DNA from 3 places in the Sinomonas terricola genome. Region 2 is predicted to be linked to each of the others. Evidence: riboswitches for the same ligand, from Rfam matches in the RefSeq annotation. Region 2 holds a riboswitch; each other region holds the start of a gene.

Region 1 (10,395 bases), on a different contig from region 2:
GATACCGCCAATCGAGGTCCGGATGGTGGACGAGTTCCTCGGATACCTCCCCGACCGCCGCGATGAAGGCGAGCGCGCTCGCCGCGCTCGGCAGCTTGTAGACCGTCACGAGCCCGCCGAGTCGGTGCTTCCATTCGGGGAGCATCTCGAGCTCTTCCGCAAGCCGCGCATCATCGAGTACTTCGAGCTCGCCCATGGTCCGAGGGTAGGCCGGACCGAGCCGTGCCGTCACGGGCGAGCTGCGTCGTTCGTTCCGACGTGACGCATCTGCAAGAGCGCCGCCCGCAGCTCGCCCCATACCTCGATCAGGACTGCAAGATGGTCAAGTCCCTTTTCGGTGAGCCGGTAGAGCTTCTGAGGAGGTCCCTTAGCCGATTCCTTCCACTCGAAGGCAAGGAAGCCGCGACTTCGGAGCCGTTTGAGGCACCCATAGAGGTCGTTCTCAGCACTCACCAGGTCATGGACGCCCCGCAGCCGCCTGGCCAGCTCGTACGCGTAAGACGGGCCCGACTCGAGCGCCAACAATACCGAGAGCGGAAGAACACTCCTCCGGATGTTGGCCGCGTCGCCACCCCCCAATTGGCTCTGCATACTCAGGAGCTACCGGCTTCAGCCTGAAGAATCAAACGAACCGGCTGGCCGTCTAACGCTCCTCGCAAGGTAGCACGCGACGCCCCTCAGCAATTGGCGGTCCGGTACTATTTCAGACACTCTAACGGGCATCGAGCAAATGGCTATGATTTCCGCACAAGGACATCCCTTGTCAGAGAAATCAGTTCGGGGGAATTGTGATGACAATGCAAATCGCGCCGTCCGCTGTGACCGTTCACCAACGACGCCGCAAGGGGGCTCGCCAAAGTGCGACAATCCTCTGGGTCACAGCGGCGATGGTCTTGGCCCTCCTTCTTGCGCCGCAATCAACAGTCCCGGCCCACGCTACCGGGCAACTCGACACTTTCTGTTCGAGCAGCTACGGCACGACCGTGTGGGACGGGACGCAACCCATACTCTTGCAACGGGACACTGTCGACATACATTGATGGAAATTTCCAGGGATCCGAGAACATTGTTCGACTGATAGCCGACAATCCGCCGCGGACGCTGGACCTGAACGCGTGGTGCGGGAGCCAGCCGTTCTTCTGCGCCGTGGTCGTCGGCGGATTCTGGTATCTCGTCAGTCTCATCACGGGATAGTTGAAAGGAAGCGAGTACCATGGGATGCATGACCACCACGGAGCGGCGACGATTCAACTGGCCCGTATTCATTGCTGGATTCGGGTCGTTCATTATCTTCCGGCCTCTGCTAGGTCTACTTTGGTCGATTTGCATCGGCTTGAGTCTGGCTTTTCTCGTGATCGCCATTCGCGGTCTGATCACGCAAAAGCGAAAGTAGGCGTTTCCGGCTAGGGCTGCGCAAGAGTGCTTGGGCCGACTGAGACCGTATCGATCCCGCCGGCTTGGGCGGCTGCCTAAGAATGAACGGAGACCGAGGCGCCTCCCGACTGCGCGGATCCACCTAAAGGAACTGCGCGCGGCCCTCCATCGGGCTCGACGCGAGCGCGTGCTCGCGCTTCGGGATGCGCCCCGCCTGCGAGGCGAGGCGGCCTGCGACGACGGCGTGGCGGAACGCGGCGGCCATCCGGACCGGGTCCTGAGCCCGGGTCACGGCGGTCGCGAGCAGTACGGCGTCGCAGCCGAGCTCCATCGCGAGGGCCGCGTCGGACGCCGTGCCGATCCCGGCGTCGAGGACCACGGGAACCTCGGCGCGGGCGACGATGAGCTCGATGTTGTGCGGATTGAGGATCCCGAGCCCCGTGCCGATCGGCGCGCCGAGCGGCATGACCGCGACGGCCCCGAGCTGTTCGAGGCGCCGGGCGAGCACGGGATCGTCGTTCGTGTACGCGAACACCTTGAAGCCCCGATTCACAAGCTGCTCCGTCGCGTCCGCGAGCTCGATCGGGTCCGGCAGGAGGGTCGTCTCGTCGGCGATGACCTCGAGCTTGACCCAGTCGGTCTCGAGGGCCTCGCGTGCGAGCTCCGCCGTCAGCACGGCGTCGCGCGCGGTGAAGCAGCCCGCGGTGTTCGGCAGGATGCGGATCCCCTTGTCCACGAGGAGCTGGAACAGGGAGCCCTGCTCGGCGGGCGAGAACCGGCGCATCGCGACGGTCGTGAGCTCGGTGCCCGAGGCCTCGAGGGCGTCGCCGAGGCCGTCGAGGCTCGGGGCCCCGCCGGTGCCGATGATGAGCCGCGAGCCCAGCTCGATACCGTCGACGACGAAGGGGTCGGCGGCGAGAAGCGGCTCGCGCCCTAGGGCACCTGCTGCGGTGTCGGTGCGGATCTCCACATCAGCCTCCTTGCATGGCTGTGACGAGCTCGACGGCGTCGCCCGCCGCGAGCGGGGTGGTGGCCCAGCGAGCGCGGGGCACCACTTCTGAATTGAGGGCGACGGCGACTCCGAGCCGCCCGCCGTCGGCCGGCCGCCCGTCAGCGCCGACCTCGCGCCCGGTCGCCGCTGCGACGAGATCGAGCACCGTCGATCCGGCCGCGACATCGCGGGGTTCGCCGTTGACGGTCACGGCGAGGGTGGTGGTCGAGGGATTCATGCTGTCCTCCCGTAGGAAGCGTGGGTCTCGTGCGGAACCCGGGCAAAGCGGTCGGGCCGGAAGGCGTGCCAGCGCTCGTCGGCGCGTCCGTCGAGCAGGTCGACGCAGATCCGAGCGGCGGCCGGTGTGAGCAGGACGCCGTGGCGGAAGAATCCCGTCGCGACGATGAGCCCGGCGACGTCCTGCGCGTGAGGCGGCGCCCCGCCGTCGTCCGCTGCGCCGGGGGCCCAGCGCGCGGCGACGCGTCCGAGCAGCGGCGCGTTGTCCGGCGTCCCGGGACGGGCACGCGCGGTCGTCTCGTACAGCTCGAGCTCGGCGACGGCCGGGACGAGTGCCTGGGCGTCGCGGAGGAGCTCGTAGACGCCGCCCGCGGAGACCGCGTCGGAGCCGTCCTCGCGCTGCGTGGCGCCGATGACGAGGGTCCCGTCCGCTCGGGGCACGAGATAGACGGGCTTGCCGCGCACGAGGCCCCTCACTGTCGCGGTCACGAGCGGCCGCAGGCTCTCGGGCACGCGCAGCCGGAGGATGTCGCCGTACACGGGCCGGAGCGGCAGCGGGACGGGAAGGCCCGCGAGCTCACGCGCGCCGAGGCCGTTCGCGACGATCGTCTCCCCCGCGCGCAGCTCGCTCCCATCCGCGAGCCGCACGCCGACAACGCGCGCCCCGTCGCCCGCCCAGACGAGGGATTCGGCCCGCTGCCGGATGACGGCTCCGGTCCCGAGCCGGGCCAGGATCGCGGCGACGAGGCGGCGCGGGTCGACCTGATGGTCCGCGGTGATCTCGAACGCGCCTGCGATCGCGGGGGCGAGCATGGGCTCGAGCGACCGGGCTTCGCGCACCGTGAGCGGCCGGACGCCGAGCCCGTGGGCCTCTTGGACTGCGCGGAGGTCGGCGAGTGCCTGGCGGTCCGCCGCGTCCCCCGCGACGCACAGCGTCGGCGTGCTGAGATTGCCGGCTTCGGTGCCGAGCGGCCGGGCGAACCCGGGCCACAGCCGTGCGGATTCGAGGGTAAGGCCGAGGAGGTCTTCCTCTTGGTAGTGGTACTCGCTCACGGCGGCGAGCATGCCGGCCGCCGCGAAGCTCGCGCCCGTGCCAGGCGCCGGATCGACGACGACGACGCGGCGGCCCGAGCACGCGGCCTCCCACGCGATCCCGAGGCCCACGACGCCCGCGCCGACGACGGCGACGTCGACCTCCGCGGGATGCGTCACCGCGTCGCGTCCGTCCATGAATACGCTGTCCTTCCCTACGCCGGCACAACCCGGATCAGGTTCTCACGGTCGGCACACAGCCCTCTCAGCCCGGCTCACGATGCGCCGCCGGCCGTCAGGGTTCGGACGGGGTGTCACACTCGCGGGCTCCCGCAGTACTGAGGACTAGTCTAGTTGCCATGCACTTGCCCGACGCCCAGCTTTACGTGTGCACCGACGCCCGGAAGGGCCGCGGCGACTTCGCGGCCTTCGTGGACGCGGCGTTCTCGGGCGGCGTCGACATCATCCAGCTCCGCGACAAGCAGATCGAGGCCGCCGAAGAGCTCGAGCTCCTCGACGTGCTCCGCGAGGCCGCCGAGCGCCACGGGAAGCTGTGGGCCGTCAACGACCGGGCCGACATCGCGCTGCTCTCGGGGGCGCCCGTGTTCCACGTGGGCCAGAAGGACCTGCCGCTTGAGGCCGTGCGCCGCGTCCTCGGCGGCTCTGTCGCCGTCGGGCTCTCGACCCACGCGCCCGAGCAGGTCGACGCGGCCCTCGCAGCCGGCGCGAGCACGGCGGACGACGGCGCACCGCGGCTTTCGTACTTCTGCACGGGGCCGCTGTGGGCCACCCCGACGAAGCCGGGGCGAACGGCGGTCGGCCTCGGACTCGTCGAGTACGCGGCCCGCCGCACGGCCGAGGCATCCGACGCGGGTGCGCCCACGCTCCCCTGGTTCGCGATCGGCGGAATCGACCACTCGAACGTCGGGGCGGTCGTCGAGTCGGGGGCGAGCCGCGTCGTCGTCGTCCGCGCCGTCACGGACGCCGACGATCCCGCGGACGCCGCAGCCCGGCTCCGCGCCCAGCTGCCGGCCCTCGCCCCGGGGGCGGCTCGCGCATGACCGTCGTCGCCTATCAGGGCGAGCCTGGCGCGAACTCGCATATGGCCGCCCTCGAGGCCTTCCCGGGTGCCGACGCGCTCCCGTGCGCGACGTTCGAGGACGCATTCGCGGCCGTGGACAGCGGCGAGGCCCAGTACGCCATGATCCCCATCGACAACACGGTCGCCGGCCGCGTCGCGGACATCCACCTGCTCTTGCCCACGACGAGCCTCCAGATCATCGGCGAGCACTTCCTGCGCATCCGCTTCAGCCTCATGGGCATCCCGGGTGCGAGCATCGAGGGGGCGCGCGAGGTGCACAGCCACGTGCACGCGCTCGCGCAGTGCCGCGGGTTCATCCGAGCCCACGGCCTCACGCCGGTTGTCGCAGGGGATACGGCTGGCTCCGCGCGCGAGGTCGCGGAGTGGGGGGATCCGACGAAGCTCTCGATCGCCCCGCCGCTCGCGGCGCAGCGCTATGGCCTCGAAATCCTCGCCTCGGACATCGAGGACCACAAGCACAACACGACGCGTTTCGTGATCCTCGCCCCGCCGCAGCCCCTCCCCGAGGCGGGCAGCGGGCCCTACGTGACGAGCTTCGTGTTCCGGGTCAAGAACATCCCGGCCGCGCTCTACAAGGCGCTCGGCGGCTTCGCGACCAACGGCGTCAACATGACGCGCCTCGAGAGCTACATGGTGGACGGACAGTTCTCCGCGACCATGTTCATGGTCGATGTCGAGGGGCATCCCGACGAGCCGCCGCTCGCGAGGGCCCTCGAGGAGCTCACGTTCTTCTCGACGGAGCTCCGCATCCTCGGGGTGTTCCCGGCCCATCCGTGGCGCCTCGGACAGGACGGGCTCTCCTAGCCCTCCATTGGTCACCTCCCAGGGGTGCTGCCCCCTCCAACCACGGGCCGCTGCGCAATGTCGGCGCTCGGGTCTAGGCTGACGCTCGTGGGCCCATCACACTTCGCGCCGAAGCCGGCCAGAGCCGCGGCGCCCCGCACCGACGCGGGAGCCGAGGCGATCGTGGCCGCGTTCGCCGCTCTGCGCGAAGAGTTCCAGCTCGCCTCCGAGTATCCGGCGGCGGCGGTCGCGGACGCCGAGGCGGCCATTGCCTCGCTTCGGCTCCCGGACGCCGACGCCACCCGGGTCGACTTCGTCACGATCGATCCGCCCGAATCGACCGATCTCGACCAGGCCCTCCACATCGAGCGGGACGGCGCGGGCTACCGCGTCCGCTACGCGATCGCGGATGTCCCGGCCTTCGTCCGGCCCGCAGGCGAGCTGGACGCCGAGACGCGGCGCCGCGGCCAGACGATCTACGCGGCCGACGCGAAAGTCCCGCTGCACCCGCAGGACATCACCGACGACGCCGGAAGCCTCCTCGCCGACACCGTGCGAGGCGCGTTCGTGTGGGACTTCCGGCTCGACGCGGACGGCGACGTCACCGATGTCGGCCTCGCCCGTGCCCGGATCCGCAGTCGTGCGAAGCTCAACTACGCCGAGGTGCAGGCCCAGATCGACGCGGGCACCGCCGTCGAGCCTCTCATGCTGCTCAAGGAGGTGGGGCTCAAGCGCGTGGCGCTCGAGCGGGCCCGCGGCGGGGCAAGCCTCAACCTCCCCGAGCAGGAGATCGTCCCGACTGACGAGGGCGGCTATCGGATCGAGGCGGCCGCGCAGCGCCCGGTCGAGGACTGGAACGCGCAGATCTCGCTCATGACCGGCATGGCCGCCGCGAAGCTCATGATGGACGGCGGAATCGGGATCCTCCGCACCATGCCGCCGCCCGACGAGAAGTCCCTGCGCCATTTCCGCCGCCAGACGCAGGCCCTCGGCCGCCCATGGGACGGCGCCATGGCCTACGGCGAGTACCTGCGGACGCTCGAGGCCTCCGATCCGCGACACCTTGCGATCCTGCATGCGGCGGCCGCGCTCTTCCGCGGCGCGACGTACACGCCGTTCGACGGCGCACTGCCGGACAACCCCGTGCAGGCGGCCATCGCCGCGCCCTACGCGCATACGACGGCGCCCCTGCGGCGGCTCGTGGACCGCTTCGTCCTCGTGCTCTGCGAGGCTCTCGCGAACGACGGCGATGTTCCCGGCTGGGTGCGCGAGGCCCTTCCCGCCCTACCGGGCCTCATGGCAGCTTCGGACCATCTCGCGGCCCAGGTCGAGCGTGCGTCGCTCGATCTCGTCGAGGCGGCGCTCCTCGTGAACTGCGTGGGCCAGGAGTACGACGCCGTCGTGGTCTCGGGCTCGAAGCCGGCCGCGAGCGACGACGGCCAGGGGCCCGGCAACGGCAACGGCCGGCCGTCCCAGCCGCTCGATCGCATCGCAAGCTCGCAGAACGGCGGCCGGCCCCAAGCTGCGGGGAAGCCGTTCGGCACGGTCCAGCTTTCCGACCCGCCGGTCACGGCCCGCTGCGAGGGCGAGATGGAATCGGGAACCACGGTGCGTGTGAGGCTCGTGACGGCCGACATCCGGAAGCGCCTCGTGCTCTTCGAACGCGTCTAGGCGCAATGGGACTTCAGGCCCGTCCCCGCGCGTTCCTGGCGAAGGCGAGCCGAGGGCCGAGACGTGAGAGGTCGAGAGTTTTCATGAGGCCACTCTTGCCGCCAGGCAGAGTTCGCGCCTGCCCCTTCCGATCCATGTGGATAATCGGCAGGAGCGTCCGACGACCACGGCCCGGCGACGAGGCAGCCGACTCCGTGTGTCGCGCCACACAATTCCCGGCTTTCCGGGCCCCCACGATATCCTTGTCACGTTATTGGATGCCCGGTCGTATTTGACGCGATCTGCTTTTTCACCTGCCAGCCCCGCGCTGACACCCTGATAGCCCGCGATCGGCTTCCACTGGACGGCCGTCACGATCGGCCGCTCCGGACAATCTAGGCGAATGCGAGTCCCCTGCCGCCCGCCCTGAGGACAGTCCGTTGAGCGGCCAGTCCCGGCCCAGATGGAAAGGGACGCAGCCCCTTTGAACGAGCTTCACACCCAGGAACTGCTTCTGGACGATTCGGGCGAGGAGACGCTCGAGACGCAGGAGACCATTACCAACGACGCCCCGGTGCGCCAGGAGGCACAGCAGACCTTCAGCGACTACGGGGTTGTCCCGGAGATCGCGCAGTCCCTCGCGGACGCGGGGATCCTCCACCCGTTCCCGATCCAGTCGATGACGCTCGGCGTCGCGCTGGGCGGGCACGACATCATCGGCCAGGCCAAGACGGGCACGGGCAAGACGCTCGGCTTCGGCATCCCGACGCTCCAGCGCGCCGTCGCCCCCGACCACCCCGACTACGCGAAGCTCCCGGCCCCCGGTGCACCGCAGGCCCTTATCATCGTCCCCACGCGGGAACTCGCGCTTCAGGTCTCCCAGGACCTTCAGACCGCGAGCAAGCGTACGAGCCTCCGCACCGAGGTGATCTACGGCGGCCGCGCATACGAGCCGCAGATCGAGGCACTCCAGCGCGGCGTCGACGTCATCGTCGGAACGCCCGGCCGCCTCATCGACCTGCACCGCCAGCGCCACCTCAACCTCAAGAACGTGCGGATCGTGGTGCTCGACGAGGCGGACGAGATGCTCGACCTCGGCTTCCTCCCCGACGTCGAGACGCTGCTCGGCGCGGTTCCGGCCGTTCGCCAGACGCTCCTCTTCTCGGCGACCATGCCGGGGCCCGTCGTCGCCATGGCACGCCGCTACATGAGCCGCCCCACGCACATCCGTGCGTCGGAGCCGGACGACGACTCGATCACGAAGAAGGACATCCGCCAGGTCATCTACCGGGCCCACCACCTCGACAAGGACGAGGTCGTGGCGCGCATCCTCCAGGCCGAGGGCCGCGGCAGGACGATCATCTTCACGAAGACCAAGCGCACGGCGGCGAAGCTCGCCGAGGAGCTCGTGGACCGCGGCTTCGCGGCCGCGGCCCTGCACGGTGACCTCGGGCAGGGGGCGCGCGAGCAGGCGCTGCGTGCGTTCCGAAACAACAAGGTGGACGTCCTCGTGGCAACGGATGTCGCGGCCCGCGGCATCGACGTCGAGGACGTCACCCACGTCATCAACTTCCAGTGCCCCGAAGACGAGAAGGCCTACCTCCACCGCGTGGGCCGCACGGGCCGCGCGGGCCAGAAGGGCACCGCGGTCACGTTCGTCGATTGGGAGGACGTGCCGCGATGGACCCTCATCAACAAGGCGCTCGGCCTCGACGTCCCGGAGCCGGTCGAGACGTATTCGTCCTCGGCGCACCTGTACTCTGACCTCGGCATCCAGGAGGGCACGAAGGGCCGTCTCCCGCGGCATAAGCGCGTGCTCGAGGGCGTCGAAGCAGAGGCCCTCGAGGATCTCGGCGGGCCATCCAAGAAGTCGCGCCGCGGCGGCGGCAAGGGGCGCGGCGAGCCCCGGCGAGGTGCGAAGCCCCGCGAGGAGGCGAAGTCCGGCGAGCCCGTTGAGGGCGAGGCCAAGGGAGAGCGCGCCGAGGGCGAGGGCAAGCACGGCCACGGCCACGGGCGCTCCGACCGCCAGGCACGTTCCCAGACGAGCGGCGAGGGCCGCCGTCGCCGGGGCACGTCCAAGAAGGCTCCGGCCGAGGCCGAACAGAGCCCAGCGGAGCAGGGCGCGGCAGCCCAGGCTGCGGCCGTCTTCCTCCAGGGCGACGCCGAGGAAGGCGTGGACCGAGGCGTGCTTGCGGCCCGGCGCCGTCGTTCGCGGACCCGCCGCGTCGAGGGCGAGGTCGTGAGCCGCACGCAGGCCGACTAGGCGCGCGCGTGGGCGCGAGCGTGCCGACGGGCGCGGTCCGGCCGGAGGGTGTGTGGCACCCTGACGGGCCTGATCTCGTCGTCGAGGCAGACAACGCGGAGTTCCTCCCGTCGCTGCCCGACGGCGCGTTCACGATGGTCTACATCGACCCGCCCTTCAACACGGGTCGCGCCCAGCGCCGCCAGTCCATGACGATGGTGCGGAGCAGCGACGGCGACCGCATCGGCTTCGGCGGCCAGCGCTACGAGACGATCAAGGGCGCCCTGCACCGCTACGACGACGCGTTCGGCGACTACTGGGCCTTCCTCGAGCCTCGGCTCCTCGAGGCCTGGCGCGTCCTCTCGAACGACGGCACGCTGTATCTCCACCTCGACTACCGCGAAGTCCATTACGCGAAGGTCATGCTCGATGTGATCTTCGGGCGCGAGTGCTTCCTCAACGAGATCGTGTGGGCGTACGACTTCGGCGCGCGCAGCCGCCGGCGCTGGCCCACGAAGCACGACACGATCCTCGTGTACGTCAAGGATCCCGAGAAGTACCACTTCGACAGCGCCGAGGTGGACCGCGAGCCGTACATGGCCCCGGGCCTCGTGACGCCCGAGAAGAGGGAGCTCGGCAAGCTCCCCACGGATGTGTGGTGGCACACGATCGTCTCCCCGACAGGGCGTGAGAAGACGGGCTATCCGACGCAAAAGCCCGTCAGGCTCGTACGGCGCATGGTCGCCGCGAGCTCGCGGCCGGGCGATTGGGTGCTGGACTTCTTCGCGGGTTCGGGGACTCTCGGGGCGGCGGCGCATGAGCTCGGCCGCCGCTTCGTGTGCGTCGACGCGAACGCGCAGGCCATCGAGGTCATGGCGGGCCGACTGCGCTCGGCGACCGTGATCCGACCGAGCTAGCCGCGAGCCCTGCTGAGGCTGTCCGGCGCGCCTGGGTGCTTCGGGCGGACGACGACGGCGCCGCTCG
Region 2 (10,395 bases):
CATCGAAGGGGACGGGGCGCGGGATCTCCGCCGGGTTGACGTAGGGCTCGCTGAGCGCGACCCCGTTGACCGTGATGCGCTGCTGGGCGTCGCAGCACACGACGTGGTCTCCGGGGAGCCCGACGAGTCGCTTGATGAGGTGCTGCTGTGACGTGTCCGGGAGCAGGCCGATGAACTCGAGGCTCTCCTGGAACCAGTTCTGCCCTCCTTCAGAGGACGGCGGGAGCCAGCCCTTCGTGTCCTTGAACACGACGACGTCGCCGCGCTCGAGCGCGAAGTTCCTCGGGACCATGAGGTTCACGAAGATCCGGTCGTTCTCCTCGAGCGTCGGCACCATCGACTCGGACGGGATGTAGAACGCCTTGAAGAAGAACGTCTTGATGACGAACGAGAGCACGATGGAGATCACGAGGATGAGCGCGATCTCACGGAGGAGAGCGAGGAATCCGTTGCGCTTCTGCCTGCCCGCATACTCCGAAGTGTCTTCGTGGTGAGGAGCGGCGGAATCCGCGGCGTCCGATCCTGTTCCGGCCCCGTGCGTCACTGATGTCCCTCCATGGTGCTCATTTCCCCCAATCTATCAAGCGGCCACAGAATGGCGACCGGTTCGCCGATGACGCGGTCCGTGCGGATGAGCCCGCCGCCGGGCGCCCCGAGGAGCGAGCGGGAGTCGACCGAGTCCGAGCGGTGGTCGCCCAGGAGCCACAGCCTGCCCTGCGGGACGACGACGTCGAACGTGACCGTGCTCGGCGCGTCGCCCGGATAGACATACCGCTCGGCGAGCGGGGCCCCGTTGACGGTCAGATGCCCATCTGGCGTGCAGCACGCGACATGGTCTCCCGCGACGCCGACGACCCGCTTGACGTACACGGTTTCGTTGGGGACGACGCCGAGCCACTCGCCCACGCCCCACACGGCGTCCCCGAGCCAGCCTCGGCCGCTTTCGAGGGGCGCGAGCGAGCCGCGCCCATCGAAGACGACGACATCGCCGCGCGCCACCGAGCGCCCGGCGAACGCCGTGCGCGAGACGGCGATGCGGTCACCCGGCTTGAGGAGGGGCTCCATCGAACCGGAGGGAATGTAGTAGACGTCCACGATGAGTGCGCGGACGATCCCCCACACGAGGACGGCCGCGAGCACCCCGAGAAACGCCGAGCGCCAGCCCAGAAGCCTGGGCCGGCGCTCGGTCCGGGTGCCGCGTTCGGAGTCTGCTTGAGAAGTCACGAAACGTCTGCGGCTGAAGCGGTAAGGCCTGAGCGGCGATGCAATCGCCAGGTCTTACTTCGCGGCCGTGTAGTCGCGCTTCTCCTTGATCTTCGCGGCCTTGCCGCGGAGCTCGCGCATGTAGTAGAGCTTCGCGCGGCGGACGTCGCCCTTGGTCACAACCTCGATCTTGTCGATGATCGGGGAGTGCACCGGGAACGTGCGCTCGACGCCCACGCCGAAGGAGACCTTGCGGACGGTGAACGTCTCGCGGACGCCGTGGCCCTGGCGGCCGACGACGAAGCCCTGGAAGACCTGGATACGCGAGTTCTTGCCTTCGATGATGTTGACGTGCACCTTGATGGTGTCGCCCGGCGCGAAGGACGGAATGTCGGACCGCAGGGACGCGGCGTCAACCGAGTCGAGATTGTGCATTGTGCTTCTCCTGGCGACTGCCACAGGTCAATCGCTTCAGTCACGGGCCGCGGAGGCCCGGGGCTCTCACCCGCGGGCCGGCTGACCCGGCCGCGGGCCGCCCAGTCCGTTGACCGGCTCCCCTGTGGCAGAGTCCGGGCCCGGCGGGCGCAACGCTCTATTCTGCCATGCCGAGCCCCCGCCGGGCGAATCACGCGGCAATTCAGGGGCGCGCGAGGCGACCTTCGACGACGTCGTACCCGAGTTCGGCGAGCACCGCGCGCTCCTCACGGCCGAACTCGGACGGATCGGCCCCCTCGAGGAGCTCGGGGCGCCGCGCGGCCGTGCGACGCAGCTGCTGCTCGCGGCGCCACCGGGCGATGAGCCCGTGGTTGCCGCTCAAGAGGACCTCGGGCACGTCGTGGCCTCGCCACGAGGACGGCTTCGTGTACACGGGATACTCAAGGAGCCCGTCGGCGTGCGATTCCTCGACAAGCGATTCGGGGTTGCCGACGACTCCCGGAAGGAGACGGCCGATGGCTTCGACCATCGCCATGACGGCTACCTCCCCGCCGTTGAGCACATAGTCGCCGAGGCTCACGGGCCGCACCCGGAAGTGCCCACGCGCCCACTCGAGCACGCGTTCGTCGATGCCTTCGTAGCGGCCGCACGCGAACGTGAGGCTCGGTTCCTCGGCGAGCTCGTAGGCGAGCCGCTGCGTGAAGACCTCGCCCGCGGGCGAGGGCACGATGAGGGTGGGCAGGTCCGCGGCGGGAGTCTGCGCGGCAAGCTCAGCAAGCTCGGCAAGCACGGACTCGAGGGCCAGCGCCCACGGTTCGGCCTTCATGACCATGCCCGCGCCGCCGCCGTACGGCGTGTCGTCGACGGTCCGGTGCCGATCGAACGCGAAGTCGCGGAGGTCGTGGACCTCCAGGTCGAGGAGGCCCCCCTCCTGGGCGCGGCCGAGGAGGGAGAGGCGCAGGGGAGCGAGGTACTCGGGGAAGATGCTGACGACGTCGACGCGCACCTAGGCGTCGCCTCCGCGAGTCTCGCCCGGCGAGTCGTCGCCGCCGGCTTCGCGGTTGAGCTCGAACAGGCCGGTGGGCGGCAGGACGACGACGAAGCCGCCCTCGACGTCGACTTCCGGCACGATCTCCTCAACGAAGGGGACGAGGACCTCGCCGTCCGGTGTGTCCACCACGAGCAGGTCCTGGGCGGGCATGACCTGCAATGCGGCGACGGTGCCGACCGCGCGGCCGTCGACGCGCACCTCGAGCCCGACGAGCTCGTGCTCGTACCAGCCCTCCTCGCTCTCGTCGTCGAGCTCCTCGGTGTCCACGTACAGGGTGGTCCCCCGGAGCTCCTCGGCGCGGTTGCGGTCCGGCACCTCCTCGAACCCGAGCACGAGGATGTCCTTGTTCCACCGCGCCGAGCGCACGGTGAGCGTCCGCACGGCGAGGGAGCCAGGTGTGGCCGCCTCGACGTCGTACGCCAGCACCGCGCCCCGGTCGAAGCGCTCCTCGGGCGAGTCGGTCAGAACCTGGACCGTGACCTCGCCGCGGATCCCGTGCGGCTTGCCGATGCGTGCGACGCGCAGCTGCATCGATTCCCTTCCTCGTGCGGTGTGCTCGTGCAATTCCTGTTGCGGCCAGCCCTCCCGCGAGGGCGTGCCTTGAGGCCAAAAAGCTCCGGCCCCTCAGCCCTCCAATCGGGCGAGGGGCCGGAGCCTCATGATGGTGGGCAGCTGCTGCGGCCCGCGGGCGCTAGCGGCGGCGGTCGGTGTCGACGACGTCCACTCGGACGGCGTCCCCGTCCGCAAGCGCCGCCACGACGGTCCGCAGCGCACGTGCCGTGCGGCCCTGGCGGCCGATCACCCGGCCCAGGTCGTCCTGATGGACGCGGACCTCGAGAACGTCGCCGCGACGGCTGTTCTTCGCCTCCACCTGGACGTCGTCCGGATTGTCCACGATCCCCCGGACGAGGTGCTCGAGCGCGTCGGCCAGCAAGCTACTCAGCCTCGGTCGTCTCGGCCTCGGCCGGAGCCTCGTCGGCAGCCTTCTCGGCCTTAGGGGCCTCGGGGACGATCACGGAGCCCTTCTCGGGAGCCACGAACGGCTCCTTGCCCTTCGGGTACTTGAGGGTACCCTCCTGGCCCGGGAGGCCCTTGAACTTCTGCCAGTCACCCGTGACCTTGAAGATCGCGAGGACCTGCTCGGTCGGCTGGGCGCCGACGGAGAGCCAGTACTGCGCCCGCTCCGAGTTGACCTCGATGAACGAGGGCTCCTCGATCGGGTGGTACTTGCCGATCTCCTCGATCGCACGGCCATCGCGCTTGGTGCGCGAGTCGGCGACGACAATGCGGTAGTACGGCGCGCGCATCTTGCCGAAGCGCTTGAGTCGAATCTTAACGGCCACTTTTGTGGTCACTCCTGTTTCTGCACACGGATCGAGCCCACGCTTTCCGCTCCCGTGGGGCGGGCCGTACTCGGATGGGCTCTATTCGGACACGACGCGCGCGGAGAGAGGGGCCACGCGGATCGGGTACCCGACTATTGTGCCAGACTCGGCGACCGAATCGCGATTCCTCCGGGGAATTCGGATCACGAGCCCGCCCAGACGAAAAGCTCCTGGCGATCCGAGTCGTCGACGTCGGCCGCGAGCTTCGCGAGCTGCTCGACGTAGCCGTAGGCCTCCTGCGCGTCGAAGGGCAGGTCCTCCTGATCGACCCACGCCGCGGCCACGCGTTCGACCGCGTCCCCCTCGCCCTCGTCGGATTCGTAGGCGAGCAGTTCGGCGAGCGCGCGAATCATCGCGGGAGGGACAGCCAGGAGGGTATCGCTCGAGACGTCGACCATCGTGAGCTCGTAGTCGGCGCCCGCCGCGTGGACGGCGGATCCGACGAGCGTTCCGAGCTGCTCGATCTCATAGTCGGACACTCCGGGGATGCGGACGCCTTCTCCGTCCAGATTGGACGCCGACCCGGAGTCGAGCGCCAAAGCCCTCTGCAGGGCGTCGGCATGGGTCGAAACGAAGACTTCGGCGAATGGGCTGGGAGCTGACACGGTATCCCCCTTGAAAGGCGGGTGCCGATCGCCGGGCAGGCCCGGCGGCATCGGCGGCGAGACGGACAACGTGCCCGCGAATCCGCGGACACGTCGAGCGTAGCGCAGGAGCGGTCAGGCTGCACGAACCTGCTGGGGTCAGAGCGCCATGCGGATGGAATTGCGCCAGGGGTCCTCGAAGCGGAGCTCGAGGCCGGTGTGGTGTGTCGCAATGCCCGCGGCCTTGAGGCGGTCGGCGGCCGCGAGGATGTCATCGTGGGCGGGTACGTGGATGAGCACTTCCCCGAGGCCCAGCGTGTCCTTGCGCGGGCCCGCCCCGCGGCTGTTCCACACGTTCATGGCCATGTGGTGGTGATATTTGCCAGCAGAGACGAAGAGAGCCTGGCCGTGCCATCCAGCGGTCTGCTCGAAGCCGAGCGTCTCGACGTAGAAGCGATGCGCCGTGGGGATGTCGCCGACCTGGAGGTGCACGTGGCCGATGCCGGCCGCGGACTCGTGCTGGCCGTCGAGAGCCTGTTCCGTGAGGTTGGCGTTGAGGTAGGCCTGCGGCGGCAGCGGGAGGCTGTCCATGACGACCCGGCTCCCCTGCCACTCCCACGTGCTGCGCGGCTTGTCGAAGTAGAGCTCGACGCCGTTGCCCTCGGGGTCGGTGAAGTAGAAGGCCTCCGAGACGAGGTGGTCGGCGCTGCCTGCGAAGAGTCGCGGATCGTACCGGGCGGCCGTCGCAATCGCGGCTGCGAGGTCGGCTCGGCTCTCGAACAGGATCGCCGTGTGGAACAGGCCGGCCTCGCCGCGGCCCGGGATCTGGAGCCCCGCGGCGGGGCTCAGATGGATGATCGGGAGGCCATTGCGCCCGAGGAAGACTCCGCCCAGGGACTCCGAGATCGGCACGAGGCCGATCGCGCGCTCGTAGTAGTCGAGCATGAGGTTCATGTTGCCCACCTTGAGCATGACAGTGCCCATGCTCAGGTCCGCGGGCAGGAGGTCTTGGGCGCTGGCGGCAGGGACGGGGGCGGGCGTCGTCATGGGGGCTCCTCGGGTGGACTGACAACTTCAAGACTACATTTACTTGAAGCTTCAATCAAGGATTTCTATTCCCCGCCCCGGAGCGCTCGTCCCGCGCGCAGCACGCCACGCGGGCGGGAGAGCGTCGTCACGTCCCAGCGGGGGTCGGCGTCGAGCACGACGAGGTCCGCGGGCTCGCCCTCGCCGAGCGCCGGGGCGCCGAGCCACGACCGCGCTCCCCAGCACGCGGCGTCGACCGCTGCCTCGGCTCCCAGCGCCTCGGCGAGGAGCGCGATCTCCTCGGGAAGCCGGCCGTGCGCGATCACCGAGCCCGCATCGGTTCCCGCGTAGATTCGAACACCCGCTGCGTGGGCCTCGGCGATGCGCTCGAAGCGCCGCGCCCACAGGGCGCGCATCCGCGCGGCGTACGCGGGGAACTTCCCGTCGGCGCGCGCCGCGATGTCCGGAAAGGTCGCGACGTTGACGAGCGTCGGGACAATCGGGACGCCCAGCTCGGCGAGCCTCGGGAGATGGCGCGGCTGAAGGCCCGTCGCATGCTCGATGCAGTCGATCCCGGCGTCCAGCAGATCGTCGATCGTCGCCTCGGCGAAGGAATGCGCCGTCACGCGGGCCCCCTCGTCGTGCGCCGCACGGACGGCTTCGCGGACGACGGCGGCCGGGAACGCGGGGGCCAGATCGCCGGCCGAGCGGTCGATCCAGTCCGCGACGAGCTTGACCCAGCCGTCGCCGGCCTTGGCTTCGCGGCGCACCGCCTCGACAAGATCCTCGGGCTCGACCTCGACCGCGAGCCCGCGGAGGTAGCGTCGGCTGCGCGCGAGGTGCCGCCCGGAGCGGACGACGCGGGGAACGTCGCTGCGCGCGTCGAGCCACCGCGTGTCCGCGGGGCTCCCGCAGTCGCGCACGAGGAGCGTGCCGGCGGCGGCGTCGGTCCGCGCTTGCCGCAGGGTCTCGCCGTCGTCCGCCGCTCCCCCGGCCACGAGCCCGAGGTGACAGTGCGCGTCGACGAGACCCGGAACGACCCATCCCGCGAGCACGTTCGTGACGGGCCGCCCGGGCCGGACGTACGTCATGCGCCCGTCCACGATCCACCCCTCGGGGCGCGACTCTCCGCGCGCCGTGAGGATCGGCCCCATCAGGTGGACGACGTCATGAGCAGCATCCGTCATACCGCCCAGAGTAGCGGCCGTGCTAGCCTCCCTTTCGTCCACACGGGTGCCCTCGCAAGGGCTGAGATCAGGCTGGCGCGGCCTGCGACCGTCGAACCTGTCCGGGTCATGCCGGCGTAGGAAGTGAGGGCTCACACCTTGAGCACACCGGAAATGCAAGAACAGCACCCCGCCCACTCGCTCGCATTCCTCGAGGACGCCGAGCACGGCCTGCGGGTCCCCGTCACCGAGATCGCGCTCGACGACTCCCCCAACGGGCAGCCCAACGCGCCGCTGCGGGTCTACCGCACCGCGGGGCCGGGCAGCGACCCGGTCGTGGGGCTCCCGGCGTACCGCGCGTCGTGGATCGCGGAGCGCGACGACACGGAGGCATACGAGGGGCGCGAGCGGAACCTGCTCGACGACGGCCGCTCGGCCGTGCGGCGCGGCGCCGCCTCGGCCGAATGGAAGGGCGCGAAGCCCGTCCCAAGGCGGGCCAAGGACGGCCGCCGGGTGACGCAGATGCATTACGCGCGCCAGGGCGTGATCACGCCGGAGATGCGCTACGTCGCGCTCCGGGAGAGCTGCGACGTCGAGCTCGTCCGCAGCGAGGTCGCCGCGGGCCGTGCCATCATCCCGAACAACATCAACCACCCCGAGTCGGAGCCGATGATCATCGGCAAGGCGTTCCTCGTGAAGATCAACGCCAACATCGGCAACTCCGCCGTGACCTCCTCGATCGCCGAGGAGGTCGACAAGCTCCAGTGGGCCACCAAGTGGGGCGCGGACACGGTCATGGACCTCTCGACCGGTGACGACATCCACACGACGCGCGAATGGATCATCCGCAACTCCCCCGTGCCGATCGGTACTGTGCCGATCTACCAGGCGCTCGAGAAGGTCAATGGCGACGCCTCGAAGCTCACGTGGGAGATCTTCCGCGACACGGTCATCGAGCAGTGCGAGCAGGGCGTCGACTACATGACGATCCACGCGGGCGTGCTCCTGCGCTACGTGCCGCTCACCGCGAACCGCGTCACGGGAATCGTCTCGCGCGGCGGATCGATCATGGCTGGCTGGTGCCTCGCGCACCACGAGGAGAACTTCCTCTACACGCATTTCGACGAGCTGTGCGAGATCTTCGCGCAGTACGACGTCGCGTTCTCCCTCGGCGACGGCCTGCGCCCGGGCTCCACGGCGGACGCGAACGACGCCGCTCAGTTCGCCGAGCTCGACACGCTCGCCGAGCTCACCAAGCGGGCATGGACGTACGACGTGCAGGTCATGGTCGAGGGGCCGGGCCACATTCCATTCCACCTCGTCCGCGAGAACGTCGAGCGGCAGCAGGAGCTGTGTGACGGCGCGCCGTTCTACACGCTCGGCCCGCTCGTGACCGACGTGGCGCCGGGCTACGACCACATCACGTCCGCGATCGGCGCGACCGAAATCGCTCGGTACGGCACCGCGATGCTGTGCTACGTGACGCCGAAGGAGCACCTCGGGCTCCCGAACAAGGACGACGTCAAGACGGGCGTCATCACGTACAAGATCGCGGCGCACTCGGCCGACCTCGCGAAGGGTCACCCGGGCGCGCACGAGCGCGACGACGCCCTCTCGAAGGCCCGCTTCGAGTTCCGGTGGAAGGACCAGTTCTCGCTCTCGCTCGACCCCGCGACGGCCGAGGCGTTCCACGACGAAACGCTGCCCGCAGAGCCGGCCAAGACGGCTCACTTCTGCTCGATGTGCGGCCCGAAGTTCTGCTCTATGCGCATCTCGCAGGACATCCGGAACGAGTTCGGCTCGAAGGAAGCGCAGGAAGCCATCGTCGAGGTCACCGAGGGCATGAAGCAGAAGTCGGCTGAGTTCCTCGCCCAGGGCGGCAAGGTCTACCTGCCCGAGACAATCTCGGTCGGTTCGCCGGAGTAGACGTGCAATAGCCTGAACAGCACGAAGGGCCCGGTTCGCGCCGGGCCCTTCGTGCTCTGCGGGGCTCTAATTCCCGAGGAACTTCTCGAAGCCCTTCGGAAGATTGAGCGCGGCCGGATCGAAGTCCGGCTGGGCCTGCTGGCCGAAGGCCGAGCCTCCCTGAAGGGCGTTCGCGGCGCCCGCGGCGCGCTTCTGCTCCGCCTCTCGGAGCTGCTGGGCTGCCTTGGCGGGGTTACCCGAGCGCGCCTTCTTCTTGTTGTTCTTGCCCGTGGGCTTGCGAGACCCTCCGCCGGCTCCCGGAACGCCCGGCATGCCGGGGATCCCGCCGCCTTGCGCCATGCGACGCATCATCTTCTGCGCCTGGCCAAAGCGCTCGAGAAGCCCATTGACCTCGGAGACGTGCACGCCCGAGCCCTTGGCGATGCGGGAACGGCGCGAGCCGTTGATGATCTTCGGCGCAACGCGTTCGTGGGGCGTCATCGAGCGCACGATCGCCTCGACGCGGTCGATTTCGCGCTCGTCGAACTGTTCGAGCTGCTGCCGGAACTGCGCGGCCCCCGGCATCATCATGAGCAGCTTCTTCATCGAGCCCATCTTGCGGATCTGCTGCATCTGGGCGAGGAAGTCCTCAAGCGTGAAGTCCTCCTGGTCGGCGAACTTCTTCGCCATCCGGGCGGCTTCGCCCTTGTCCCAGTTCGCTTCGGCCTGCTCGATGAGCGTGAGGACGTCGCCCATGTCGAGGATGCGCGAGGCCATGCGGTCCGGGTGGAAGAGCTCGAAGTCGTCGAGGCCCTCGCCCGTCGACGCGAACATGACCGGGCGGCCGGTGACGGACGCGACGGACAGCGCGGCGCCGCCGCGTGCATCGCCGTCGAGCTTCGTGAGCACGACGCCAGTGAAGTCGACGCCCTCTTCGAACGCCTTCGCCGTGTTGACGGCGTCCTGGCCGATCATCGCGTCGATGACGAAGAGGACCTCGTCGGGATTCACAGCGGCGCGGATGTCTGCGGCCTGCTGCATCATCTCGGCGTCGATGCCAAGGCGGCCGGCGGTGTCCACGATCACGACGTCGTGGAGCTTCTGGCGCGCCTGCTCGACGCCGCCCCGGGCGACGCCGACCGGGTCGCCCGTGGGGGCCTCGAACTCGGACTGGACGCCGGGGTGCGGCGCGTAGACGGCGACGCCCGCGCGCTGGCCGACGACCTGGAGCTGGGTCACGGCATTGGGGCGCTGGAGGTCGGCAGCGACGAGGATGGGCGAGTGCCCCTGGCCCTTGAGCCACTTCGCGAGCTTGCCCGCGAGCGTCGTCTTGCCGGCACCCTGGAGGCCAGCGAGCATAATGACGGTCGGGGGATTCTTCGCGAGGCGGACACGACGGGTCTCGCCGCCGAGAATCGTCACGAGCTCATCGTTGACGATCTTGACGATCTGCTGGCTCGGGTTGAGCGCCGCGGCGACCTCGGCCCCGAGCGCGCGCTCGCGCACGCGTGCGGCGAAGTCGCGCACGACCGGCACGGCAACGTCGGCGTCGAGCAGCGCGCGACGGATCTCGCGGACGGTGGCGTCAACGTCGGCCTCGCTCAGGCGCCCCTTGCCGCGGAGGTTCTTGAACGTCGCAG
Region 3 (10,395 bases), on a different contig from region 2:
GGTCGGCGACTTCGGCGGGTTCTGGACGGTGTTCGCGATCTCCTGCGCGAGCGGCCCGGTGTAGAACGCGCTCGTCCCCTGCTGGCCGAGGAGGCGGTAGGTCGCGGCGAGGTCATGGTTCTGGAAGATCGTGCCGACCTGCGGAGCGTCGCCGCCCGGGAGGTAGAGGCTCGATGTCGCGGGGAACGCCTCGAAGCGGAGCTTGTTGTCGAGGGTCTGCTGGCGGAACGTCTGGTCGACCACGAAGCCGCGGTCCGCGACCTTGATCGCGGGCTTGAGCGCCTCGCCCAGATCGAGCGTCCCCCAGCGTTCGAGCGCACGCTGCCACGTCGCGGCGGTCCCGGGGACGCCCACGGAGATCCCGCTCGTGACGAGCTGCGGCGTGAAGTTGTACGGCTTCTGCGTCGCGGGGTCGATGAATGCGTCGTGCGGCATGACCGCGGGCGCGGTCTCGCGGCCGTCGATCGTCTGCACCGTGCGGGTCTTGGCGTCGTAGTACACGAAGTACCCGCCGCCGCCGATGCCCGCGCTGTACGGCTCGGTCACCCCGAGGGTGGCTGCCGCCGCGACGGCGGCGTCGACGGCGTTGCCGCCCTTGCGCAGGACGTCGAGGCCCGCGGCCGTGGCGTCCGCGTCGACCGTGGTCACGGCGCCGCCGAAGCCGACGGCGGTCGGAGACTTCGTGGTCTGTCTCGGATCGGCAGAGGCGGGAGCGGCGACGGCACCGGCCGTGACGCCGAGCGCGAGGACCCCCGCGGCGGCGGCCACGCGATGTCGAAGAGTGGTCATGATCCCTCCAGATCAAGGCACAGCGGGCTGACAGGTGTGAACCAACCTAGTTCGCGATCCGAGCACGCGTCAGCCCGCCGAGCGATCGAGTTTCTGCTGCCCCAAGGGTGAACCCGGTGCCGCCGCCGTTCGTTTGCCTTACCGGGAGAGGGCGCTGACGGGAGCACCATGGCCGATCTTGACGGGATCGCGGTCACCACCCTGGCCGGACGGACGACGACGTTCGGCGAGTGGGCGGGCACGGTCCGGCTCGTCGTGAACGTCGCGAGCCGCTGCGGCCTCGCGCCCCAGTACGGGCAGCTCGAGGAGCTGCAGAAGCGCTACGGGAAGAGGGGCTTCACGGTGCTCGCGTTCCCGAGCAACCAGTTCCTCCAGGAGTACCGCGACTCGGAGAAGATCGCGGAATACTGCACGACGACGTGGGGCGTCACCTTCCCGATCATGGCAAAGGTGCGCGTCAACGGCCGCACCGCGCATCCCCTGTACCGGGAGCTCACCAAGACGCCCGACACGACCGGCCAGGCGGGTCGCATCATCTGGAATTTCGAGAAGTTCCTCGTGCTGCCGGACGGAACAGTTCACCGTTTCCGGCCGCGCGTCCTTCCGGACGACCCGGCGATCATTGCGCTGATCGAAGGCGCCGTCCCGCGCTGACCCCGTTCGGCGGGTGCAGCGGGCGAGCTCAGTCCTGGAAGTACTCGATCCGAGCGCCGATCGAGTTGAGCCGCTCGGCGAGGTCCTGGTACCCGCGCTCGATCACGTAGATGTTCCGCAGCTCGCTCGTGCCGCGGGCCGCGAGCATCGCGAGGAGGATGCAGGCCGCGGGGCGGAGCGCGGGCGGGCAGCCGACTTCGGCGGCGCGCCACTTCGTGGGCCCATTGACGTAGATGCGGTGCGGGTCGAGGAGCTGGATCTGGGCGCCGAGCCGGTTGAGCTCCGTGAGGTAGATGGCCCGGTTCTCGTAGACCCAGTCGTGGATGAGGGTCTGGCCGGTCGCGTTCGCCGCGATGACCGCGAAGAACGGCAGGTTGTCGATGTTGAGGCCCGGGAAGGGCATGGGGTGGATCTTGTCCGCGGGCGCCTCGAGCTCCGAGGGGAGCGTGGTCACGTCCACGAGGCGCGTGCGGCCGTTGCGCGCCATGTACTCGCCCGAGATCTCGAGCTGCTGGCCCATTTGCATGAGCGTCGCGAGCTCGATCTCCATGAACTCGATCGGCACGCGGCGCACCGTCACCTGCGAGTTCGTCACGACAGCCGCCGTGATGAGGCTCATGGCCTCGATCGGGTCCTCCGACGGCCAGTAGTCGATGTCCTGGTGAATGCGCGAACGGCCCCGGATCCGCAGCGTCGTGGTCCCGACGCCCTCGATCTCCACGCCGAGGCTCTGCAAGTAGAAGCACAGGTCCTGGACCATGTAGTTCGGCGAGGCGTTGCGGATCACTGTGAGCCCCTCGCGGTGTGCGGCGGCCATGATCGCGTTCTCGGTGACGGTGTCGCCGCGTTCCGTGAGCACGAACGTGCGGTCGTGGCCGTCGGCCTCGGGGGCACGCACGGAGTAGAAGCCGTTGGTCGCCTCGACCGCGAGCCCGAACGTGCGGAGGGCCTGCATGTGCGGCTCGACCGTGCGCGTGCCGAGGTCGCAGCCGCCCGCATACGGGAGCTTGTACTCGCTGCGCTCGTCGAGCAGCGGGCCGAGAAGCATGATGACGCTGCGCGTGCGCCGGGCGGCCTCGACGTCCATGGCCTCGAGGTCGAGGACGGTGGGGCGGCGGATCTGGAGGTCGCGCGGCTGCTCGCCTGGGGCTGCCGGTAGCCACGTGCATTCGACGCCGATCGACGTGAGCACCTCGACGATCCGGTTGACCTCCTCGATGCGCGCGAGGTTGCGCAGCGTCGTCGTGCCGCGGTTGATGAGGCTCGCGCACAGAAGGGCCACGCCCGCGTTCTTCGACGTGTTGACGTCGACGGCGCCGGAGAGGCGGCGCCCGCCCTCGACCCGGAGATGGGTCATCTTGGACGGGCCGATATTGAGGATGCGCTGGCCGAGGATGTCCTCGATGCGCTGGAGCATCTTGAGGCTCAGATTCTGCTTGCCCTGCTCCATGCGGGCGACGGCGCTTTGGCTTGTGCCCAGCTCCGCTGCGAGCTGGCCCTGGGTCCAGCCCTTGTCGCTGCGCACTTCGCGCAGAATCGCCCCGACGGTTTCAGCAGTCTGTTGCGCCATGTCGGCCAAAATATCACAGATGCGATAGGCACCCCGAATTCGACACCAAACTGTGTCCTCAGGCGGTCTAGACCGCTCGCTAGCACACTCTCATGAGATATTGCAAGGACCTAAGGCTGAGCCAAGACCGAGATGACGTTGCCCGCCGGGTCCTTGAACCATGCCATCCCGAAGCCTTCGGGAGCATTCGGATCGCGCAGGATTCCGTTCTCGTCGAGCGGCATCTCGGGTGTGCTCGGGTAGTGGTCGGTGCGGATCCCGAGCTCGTGGAGCGATGCCACGGCCGCCTCGATGTCAGGCACGACGAGGTTCAGCACCGTATGCGTCGCGGGCACGTGGTCCGACTTCGGGTACGCATAGACGCGCCCGCCGCCCGGAAGCGTGAGGTCGAGCCCGCCGCCCAAGGCGTCCGCCGCCTGGAATCCCAGGGTTCCGGCATAGAAGTCGCGCGCCTTCTCGACGTCGTCAACGCTGAAGCTCGAGAACGATCCGGAGATTTCAAACATCGTGGGCTCCTTGGATTGCGGTGGTCCTCCCCCGCGGGCCACGATCCCACGACGGCGTGCGGAGCACCAGAGGCGGAGCGCTCGCGTTCCGCCCCGTCCAACCGTCACCTATCGCTTGCGCGCGCTACCCCCACACGACGTTCCAGGTCCCGAGGACGACGGCGGCGCCCACCGCGAGCGCCGCGATCCCCACCCCGGAGAGGAGAACCCACGCGTCGAGCCGCGAAAAGCTCGACTCGCGCGCCCACGTGCGCGGCGCGGCACGCCCGTCCACGACGCCCCCGAAGCCGCGAGCCTCCATCGCGACGGCGAGCCGCGTGGCCCGCCGGATCGCGAGGACGAGGAGCGCGAACGCCTGGCCGAGGAAAGCCCGGAAGCGCGCTATGGGGCTGTGGCCGGTCCCCACGCCGCGGGCGCGGCGCGCGAGCCCGAGCGTGCGCCATTCGTCCACGAGCAGCCCGACAAGCCGCATTCCCGCGAGCGCGCCGAGCACGAATCGGCTCGGGAGGCGGAGCTTCTGCGCGAGGCCGTCGGCGAGATCGGTAGGGTCGGTGGAGAAGAGGAGGAAGACGCCGGGGAGCGCGATCGCGAGGCCGCGTAGGCCGATCGCCGCGCCCGTGAGCACGGAGTGCTCGGAGAGCACAATCTGGAAGGCGGCCGGCCCGAGCTGAAGCCATACCGGCCCAGCCTTGACGCCCAGCAACGCCGTCGAATAGGCAGCGATGGCGGCGGCCGCGACGAGGGGCCACGTCCTCTTCGCGAGGGTTCCCGGGCGCACCCCGAGCAGCGGCACGAGGCACAGCTCGCACGCGAGGGCCACGGACGCCGAGACCCAATCGACGCTCAACAGCAGCGTGACCGTGATGCAGAGGGCAGCCGCGAGCTTCGCGACGGGGTTGGCCCGCGCGAGGACGGAGTTGGCGACGTCGGGGGTGAGGATGTCCACGCTCATGCCGCGGCCTCCACGCGTGCAGCGCGCCCGCCATCGACACAGATGTCCGCGCTCATGCCGCGGCCTCCACGCGTGCAGCGCGCCCGCCATCGACGCGATAGACAGTGTCCGAGAGGGCGGTCGTGAAGTCCTCGTCGTGCGTGACGGCGAGCAGTGCCGTGCCCTGTGCGAGCAGGTCGGCGAGGAGCCGCACGAGCTCGGCCCATGTGAGGGCGTCCTGGCCGAACGTCGGCTCGTCGAGGACGAGGATCCGCGGGCTCGTCGCGAGCATCGTCGCGACGGAGAGGCGCCGCTTCTCGCCGCCCGAGAGCGTGAACGGATTCGCCCCGGCGAGGCGCTCGAGGCGGAGCCGCTCGAGGAGCCCGTCCACGATGCGCCGCACGTCCTTCTCGGACAGCTTGGCGACGCGGCGCGGCCCGAACTCGAGTTCGTCGAGGACGCGCGGCGTGAGGAACTGGTGCTCGGGCTCCTGGAACACGGTCCCGATCCGGCTCACGAGCTCGCTCGATCGCCAGCGGTGTGGGCTCGAGCTGGCCCCCAGCGCGAGCGGCGGAAGCGCCGTGAGCCGACCGCCGACGGCGGGCAGGAGCCCCGCGAGCGTGAGCGCAAGCGTCGACTTGCCGGCCCCGTTCGGCCCGGTCACGCTCGTCGCGTGGCCCTCGCGGAGCGCCAGGTCGATCCCGCCCACGACGGGCGGAAGCTTCGGCGAGCGGCCGACGGCGAGACCCTCCGCGCGGAGCAAGGAGCCCCCATGCAGCTCGCCGCCGCCGTTCGCCGGTCGGAGCGGCTTGGCCGGCTCTTCTCCGGTGAGCGGATGCCAGCCCGGAACCCACACGCCTGCGGCGGCCAGGCGCCGTCGTACGCCCGCGTCCGCGAGCACGCGCTCGGGCGGGCCGTCCGCGAGCAGCCCGCCGCCGGCACCGAGCACGACGACGCGGTCCACGAGCCCGCTCCACACCGAGACCCGGTGCTCGACGACGACGAGCGTCGCCCCCGTGCGGTCGAGGCTGCGCTGCACGGCCTCGCGGACCTCTTCGACGCCCTCCGGGTCGAGGTTCGCGGTCGGCTCGTCGAGCAGCACGAGGCCGGGTTCCATCGCGAGGATCCCCGCGAGTGCGAGCCGCTGCTTCTGGCCGCCCGAGAGGGCCGCGGTGGGGCGGTCGAGCGGAAGGTCGAGGCCCACGTCGGCGAGCGCCCGATGCACGCGCGGCCAGATCTCGTCGCGCGGAACGGCGAGGTTCTCGCACCCGAACGCGACCTCGTCCCCCACGCGGGCCATCGCGATCTGGCTCTCCGGGTCCTGGAGCACGAGCCCCGCGCGGCCGCGCGCACTCGGTGCCGGCACGCCGTCGACCGTGAGCTCGCCGTGTTCCTCGCCCTCCTCGGCCGCGCCGAGGACGCCCGCGAGCGCGTGCAGGAGCGTCGACTTGCCCGCGCCGGACGCACCGAGCAGGAGGACGCGCTCGCCCGGCGCGATGTCGAGGTCGAGGCCGCTCACGGCGAAGGCCTTTCGGCCCGCGTGGCGCCAGCCCCAGCCGCGGGCCCTGACACCCGCGGGCGCTGCGGGGGGCATCTCAGACGTCCGCGGCGCGCCCCGCGGCGAAGGCGGACAGTGCGCCGGTCTTCGCGAGCGCCTTCACGGCGAGCCAGCTCAGCAGGCCCGCGATGACGATGCCTGAGATCACGGCGAAGACCGTGTACGCGACCTGCCAGCCGAACTCCCATTCGACGAAGAACTGGATGACCTCGCTCACGCCCAGCGCGAGGCCCGAGAGCGCGCCCGCGAGGAGCGCGACGCCGACGTTCCAGCGGCGGTACGCGAAGATCGCGAAGCCAATCTCGGCCCCGAGGCCCTGCACAAGGCCCGAGAGCAGCACCGTGACGCCGAACTGCGAGCCGAGCAGCGCCTCGACCACGGCCGCGAGGATCTCGCAGAACAGGGCCGCCCCCGGCTTGCGGATGATGAGGCCGCCGAGCACGCCGGCGAGGAGCCAGCCGCCCGAGTAAAGGCCGCTGAGCGGCGCGAACGCCGCCGTGACGGCCTGGATTCCTGTGTAGCCCTGGTCCCAGAGCCAGAAGATGACGCCGCACGCGACGGAGACAACGGCGGCAACGACGATGTCGACAACGCGCCACGTGTAGCCGGGCTTGACGGTGGTGCCCATGATTTCTACCTCCCACTGGAGCAGGAGGGGCGGCAGCGTGAACTGCCTGAGAACTCGACTTCCTTCGCCGGTATTAGCCGGAGCAGGTTCGAGGGTCTGCGGTGGTCCGCACTCTCAGCGCCCCTGCGCGCCGAGCAATGCCCGACGGCGGCGCTCCCCTGTCGTATGAAGTGACGACAGTCTACCGCTAGGCTGGGCGGAAGAGCGCCTGTTCTGCGCCGACTGCGAAGGAGACGGACGTGACCATCCTCATCAAGCTGTTCGGGACCGCCATCAGCCTCGGCGCCGGCTTCGCCGCCACCAAGGTCGTCGACGCCGTGTGGGAGAAGAGCACGGGCAACAAGCCGCCCAAGGACGCCACCAACATCGAGCAGAGCCTCCGCGACACCCTCGTGTTCGCGTTGGTCTCCGCCTCGGTCGGAGCCACGATCCAGGTCCTCACACAGCGGTTCACGCAGAAGGCGATCGCGCGCTTCAACAGCACGCCGGACGCGGTGTAGCGGGGGGTTCCCGGGCTCCGACGCGCCGAGGGCAGTTTCAGGCTCGAACGCTGGCTCCGGATGTGACCCGAGACGGCTTGTGCACGAGAAGACGCACTGAGGGCGTCTTCTCGGCCGCAAACCGTCTCGAGAAGCGCGACGCGGCGCCGGGTCTCAGCCGGCCTCGTCGGTCCGCTCGACGCGCGCCACGACCTCATCGAGCTCGTCGACCGTGAGCGCGGCCTTGTCGACGTGCTTCGTCCGGTACCCCGCGCGGCCAACCATGTGGGCGGACACGGGAACGGTCAGGAGCTGGAAGATCCACGCGACGACGAGCAGGGGCACGAGCGCCCACGATCGCAGTTCGAGCCCGAGCGCGGTGAGCAGCAGCAAAGACCCGAGCACCTGTGGCTTCGTTGCGGCGTGCATGCGCGTGAGGAGGTCGGGGAAGCGGAGGAGTCCAATCGCGGCCCCGAGGGACATGAGCGCCCCGAGCACCATGAGCACGCCCGCGATCACGTCGATGCCCGCGTCAAGACCAGGGTTCACGGCTGCCTCCGATCCTGCACGAAGCGCGCGACGGTCACCGAGCCCACGAAGCCTATGAGCGTGATCGCGACGACGAGCGGGAGGTTGTCCGTATTCCGGTGCGCGGCCATGTCCACGATGAGCGCCGACGCGAGCACGACGAGCAGGACGTCCGCCGCGAGCACCCGATCCAGCAGGGCAGGGCCCTTGATCATGCGGACCACCGCGCCGAGCGCCCCGAGCGCGAGCAGGACGCTGCACACCACGAGGACCCCGTCCATGAACGTCATAGGGTTCCCCTCGATTCGTCTCGGCGAAGCTGCTCCTCGTCCCGCACGAGCGCGAGCTCCTCCCTCGTGCCCATGATCCGGATGAGCTCGGCCTCGGTCGCGAGCACGGAGCGGCGCACGCGTTCGGCCGCGGCGGCGTCCGGCACGTCGATGCCGTGGACGTACAGCGTCGCGTTGGCTCGGTCCACGTCGACGATGAGCGAGCCGGGGATGAGCGAGACGAGGTGGCCCGTTGCGGTCACCATGAGATCCGCGTGGCTCCGCAGGGGGACGGCGACGACGGCGCTGCTCACCCGCGGCCCGACGGTCACCGCGAGCCGGAGCAGGGTCGCGCTCGCGGCGACGAGCTGCCCCACGAACACGAAGGCGTAGCGCGCGGCGTGGAACACGTTGAAGCGCCCGCTCAGCTCGACCGGCGGGAGCGCCAGGAATCGGGTCACAAGGAGCGCGAGCACGAGGCCGAACACGAGATTGCCGGGGCTGAAATCCTGCCACAGGGCGCCCCACACGATCACGAGCCATGCGAGGAGCGGGAGTTCCTTGCGCAGCGACGTCCGACGGCGAACGGGGCTCACGGGCGCACCGCCCCCTGAGCGCCCGGCTGCTGAGCGCCCGGCTGGGAACCAAGCACCGCGGTGATGTACGGCGTGCGGTCGAGCATCTCCTTCGCGGCCTCCTCGCTGACCTGGAAGAGCGGCCCGGCGAAGACCGAGAGGGCAAGGCCGAGCCCCACGAGTCCGGCGGTTGCGCCAACCATCGCGCGGGGCATCGAGCCGGCCCGCGCGGGAGCGAGGAGGGCGGCATCGGGATTGTCGGCGTCGTCGATCGACCGCCAGAATGCGCGCCCCCACACGCGCGCCATGGCCAGCAGGGTCAGGAGGCTCACCACGACGCCGGCGACGACGACGGCCAGCGCCATGGGCGTCCCGAGCGCGACACCGGCCTGGACGAGGCCGAGCTTGCCGAGGAACCCCGAGAGCGGCGGGATCCCCGCGAGGTTCATGGCCGGGATGAAGTACAGGAGGGCCAGGAGAGGCGAGAGCTTCGCGAGGCCGCCGAGCCGATCGATGGACGCGGAGCCGGCGCGCCGCTCGATGAGCCCCGCGACGAGGAACAGGGACGTCTGCACCGTGATGTGATGCATGACGTAGAAGACCGTCGCGGCGAGCCCGATCACGGAGCTCATCGAGAGGCCGAACACCATGTACCCGATATGGCTGACGAGGGTGAAGGACAACAGTCGCTTGATGTCGGTCTGCGCGAGCGCACCGAGGATGCCTATGACCATGGTCAGGAGCGCGACGACCATGAGCGGGGTGTTGAGCTGGTCGCCGGGGAACAGGAGCGTCTCCGTGCGCACGAACGCGTAGACGCCGACCTTCGTGAGGAGTCCTGCGAACACGGCCGTGACGGGGGCCGGGGCGGTCGGGTACGAGTCCGGGAGCCAGAACGAGAGCGGGAAGACCGCGGCCTTGATCCCGAAGCCGATGAGCAGCATGACGTGGAGGAGCACCTGCGTCTCGGGCGCGAGCTGCCCGAGCTTCACAGCGAGGTCCGCCATGTTCACGGTGCCCGTGGCCGCGTAGACCATCGCGATGGCGACGAGGAACAGGAGCGAGGAGACGACGCTCACGACGACGTAGGTCACCCCGGCGCGGATCCTCGCCGTCGTTCCTCCGAGCGTGAGGAGCACGTAGCTCGCGGTGAGGAGCATCTCGAAGCCGACGTACAGGTTGAAGAGGTCGCCCGCGAGGAACGCGTCCGAGACCCCCGCGATGAGGATGAGGAAGCTCGGGTGGAACACCGAGATCGGCCCGTCCTTGTCCCCGTCCGCAATGCCCTGCGACACCGCGTACACGAGGACGGCGAGGCTCACGGAGCTCGAGACGACGAGCATGAGCGAGGAGAACTGGTCGACGACGAGCGTGATGCCCCACGGCGGCACCCACCCCCCGATCGGCACGGCCACGGTTCCGCCGCCCCACACCGAGAGGAGCAGCGCGATCTCGAGGACCAGCGTCGCGGCGAGCACGCCGATGCTCACGATCCGCTGCGCGCGCTCCTGGCGCAGGAGCATGAACGTCACCGCCGCGCCGAAGATGGGAAGGACGACGGCGAGCGGCGCGAGGCTTGCAAGGCTCATTCGAGGCTCCCCTCAGCCTTCTCGTCGGCGTCGCGGGCGTACGCCTTCTCGCGCGGGCCGGAATGCAGGGCCTCCCAGTCCGCCGCGGCGGCCTCCTCGACGCTCGGGAACTCGCTCAGATCGGCGGGCACATCGGCGTCGTCCTCGGCAACCCAGCCCGACTGGGAGGCGACACGGCGGTCCTCGATGTCGTCGGCGACCTCGTCGGCGCGGCCAAGCTGCCACGTGCGGTAGATGAGCGCGAGCATGAACGCCGTCACGGCGAAGCTGATCACGATCGACGTGAGCACGAACGCCTGCGGGAGCGGATCGCTGTATG

Evidence for each region. A riboswitch is a leader RNA that binds a small molecule or an ion and turns the genes downstream of it on or off. The one in region 2 is predicted to bind thiamine pyrophosphate.
Region 1: another riboswitch for thiamine pyrophosphate. It lies ahead of thiO (glycine oxidase ThiO); the one in region 2 lies ahead of thiC (phosphomethylpyrimidine synthase ThiC).
Region 3: another riboswitch for thiamine pyrophosphate. It lies ahead of SPF06_RS21100 (ECF transporter S component); the one in region 2 lies ahead of thiC (phosphomethylpyrimidine synthase ThiC).

What each region holds. Positions count from the first base shown of each region.
Region 1 is NZ_JAYGGQ010000001.1:104,861-115,255, forward strand. Features, by position in the region: gene SPF06_RS00415 (4a-hydroxytetrahydrobiopterin dehydratase) at 1-196, opposite strand, end outside; gene SPF06_RS00420 (PadR family transcriptional regulator) at 229-591, opposite strand; gene SPF06_RS00425 (hypothetical protein) at 1,223-1,393, shown strand; gene SPF06_RS00430 (thiazole synthase) at 1,517-2,338, opposite strand; gene thiS (sulfur carrier protein ThiS) at 2,346-2,603, opposite strand; gene thiO (glycine oxidase ThiO) at 2,600-3,832, opposite strand; TPP riboswitch at 3,830-3,978, opposite strand; gene thiE (thiamine phosphate synthase) at 3,994-4,695, shown strand; gene SPF06_RS00450 (prephenate dehydratase) at 4,692-5,540, shown strand; gene SPF06_RS00455 (RNB domain-containing ribonuclease) at 5,628-7,190, shown strand; gene SPF06_RS00460 (DEAD/DEAH box helicase) at 7,654-9,432, shown strand; gene SPF06_RS00465 (DNA-methyltransferase) at 9,441-10,328, shown strand; gene SPF06_RS00470 (PHP domain-containing protein) at 10,325-10,395, opposite strand, start outside.
Region 2 is NZ_JAYGGQ010000015.1:67,495-77,889, forward strand. Features, by position in the region: gene lepB (signal peptidase I) at 1-544, opposite strand, end outside; gene lepB (signal peptidase I) at 541-1,224, opposite strand; gene rplS (50S ribosomal protein L19) at 1,279-1,638, opposite strand; gene trmD (tRNA (guanosine(37)-N1)-methyltransferase TrmD) at 1,841-2,644, opposite strand; gene rimM (ribosome maturation factor RimM) at 2,645-3,220, opposite strand; gene SPF06_RS17665 (RNA-binding protein) at 3,381-3,623, opposite strand; gene rpsP (30S ribosomal protein S16) at 3,625-4,032, opposite strand; gene SPF06_RS17675 (hypothetical protein) at 4,218-4,679, opposite strand; gene SPF06_RS17680 (VOC family protein) at 4,818-5,705, opposite strand; gene SPF06_RS17685 (amidohydrolase family protein) at 5,771-6,871, opposite strand; TPP riboswitch at 6,904-7,011, shown strand; gene thiC (phosphomethylpyrimidine synthase ThiC) at 7,025-8,776, shown strand; gene ffh (signal recognition particle protein) at 8,843-10,395, opposite strand, start outside.
Region 3 is NZ_JAYGGQ010000024.1:14,321-24,715, reverse strand. Features, by position in the region: gene ggt (gamma-glutamyltransferase) at 1-789, opposite strand, end outside; gene SPF06_RS21125 (glutathione peroxidase) at 958-1,443, shown strand; gene SPF06_RS21120 (UDP-N-acetylglucosamine 1-carboxyvinyltransferase) at 1,472-3,013, opposite strand; gene SPF06_RS21115 (VOC family protein) at 3,124-3,519, opposite strand; gene SPF06_RS21110 (energy-coupling factor transporter transmembrane component T family protein) at 3,644-4,471, opposite strand; gene SPF06_RS21105 (ABC transporter ATP-binding protein) at 4,524-6,044, opposite strand; gene SPF06_RS21100 (ECF transporter S component) at 6,046-6,636, opposite strand; TPP riboswitch at 6,679-6,806, opposite strand; gene SPF06_RS21095 (DUF4235 domain-containing protein) at 6,876-7,136, shown strand; gene mnhG (monovalent cation/H(+) antiporter subunit G) at 7,290-7,664, opposite strand; gene SPF06_RS21085 (MrpF/PhaF family protein) at 7,661-7,924, opposite strand; gene SPF06_RS21080 (Na+/H+ antiporter subunit E) at 7,930-8,508, opposite strand; gene SPF06_RS21075 (Na+/H+ antiporter subunit D) at 8,505-10,076, opposite strand; gene SPF06_RS21070 (Na(+)/H(+) antiporter subunit C) at 10,073-10,395, opposite strand, start outside.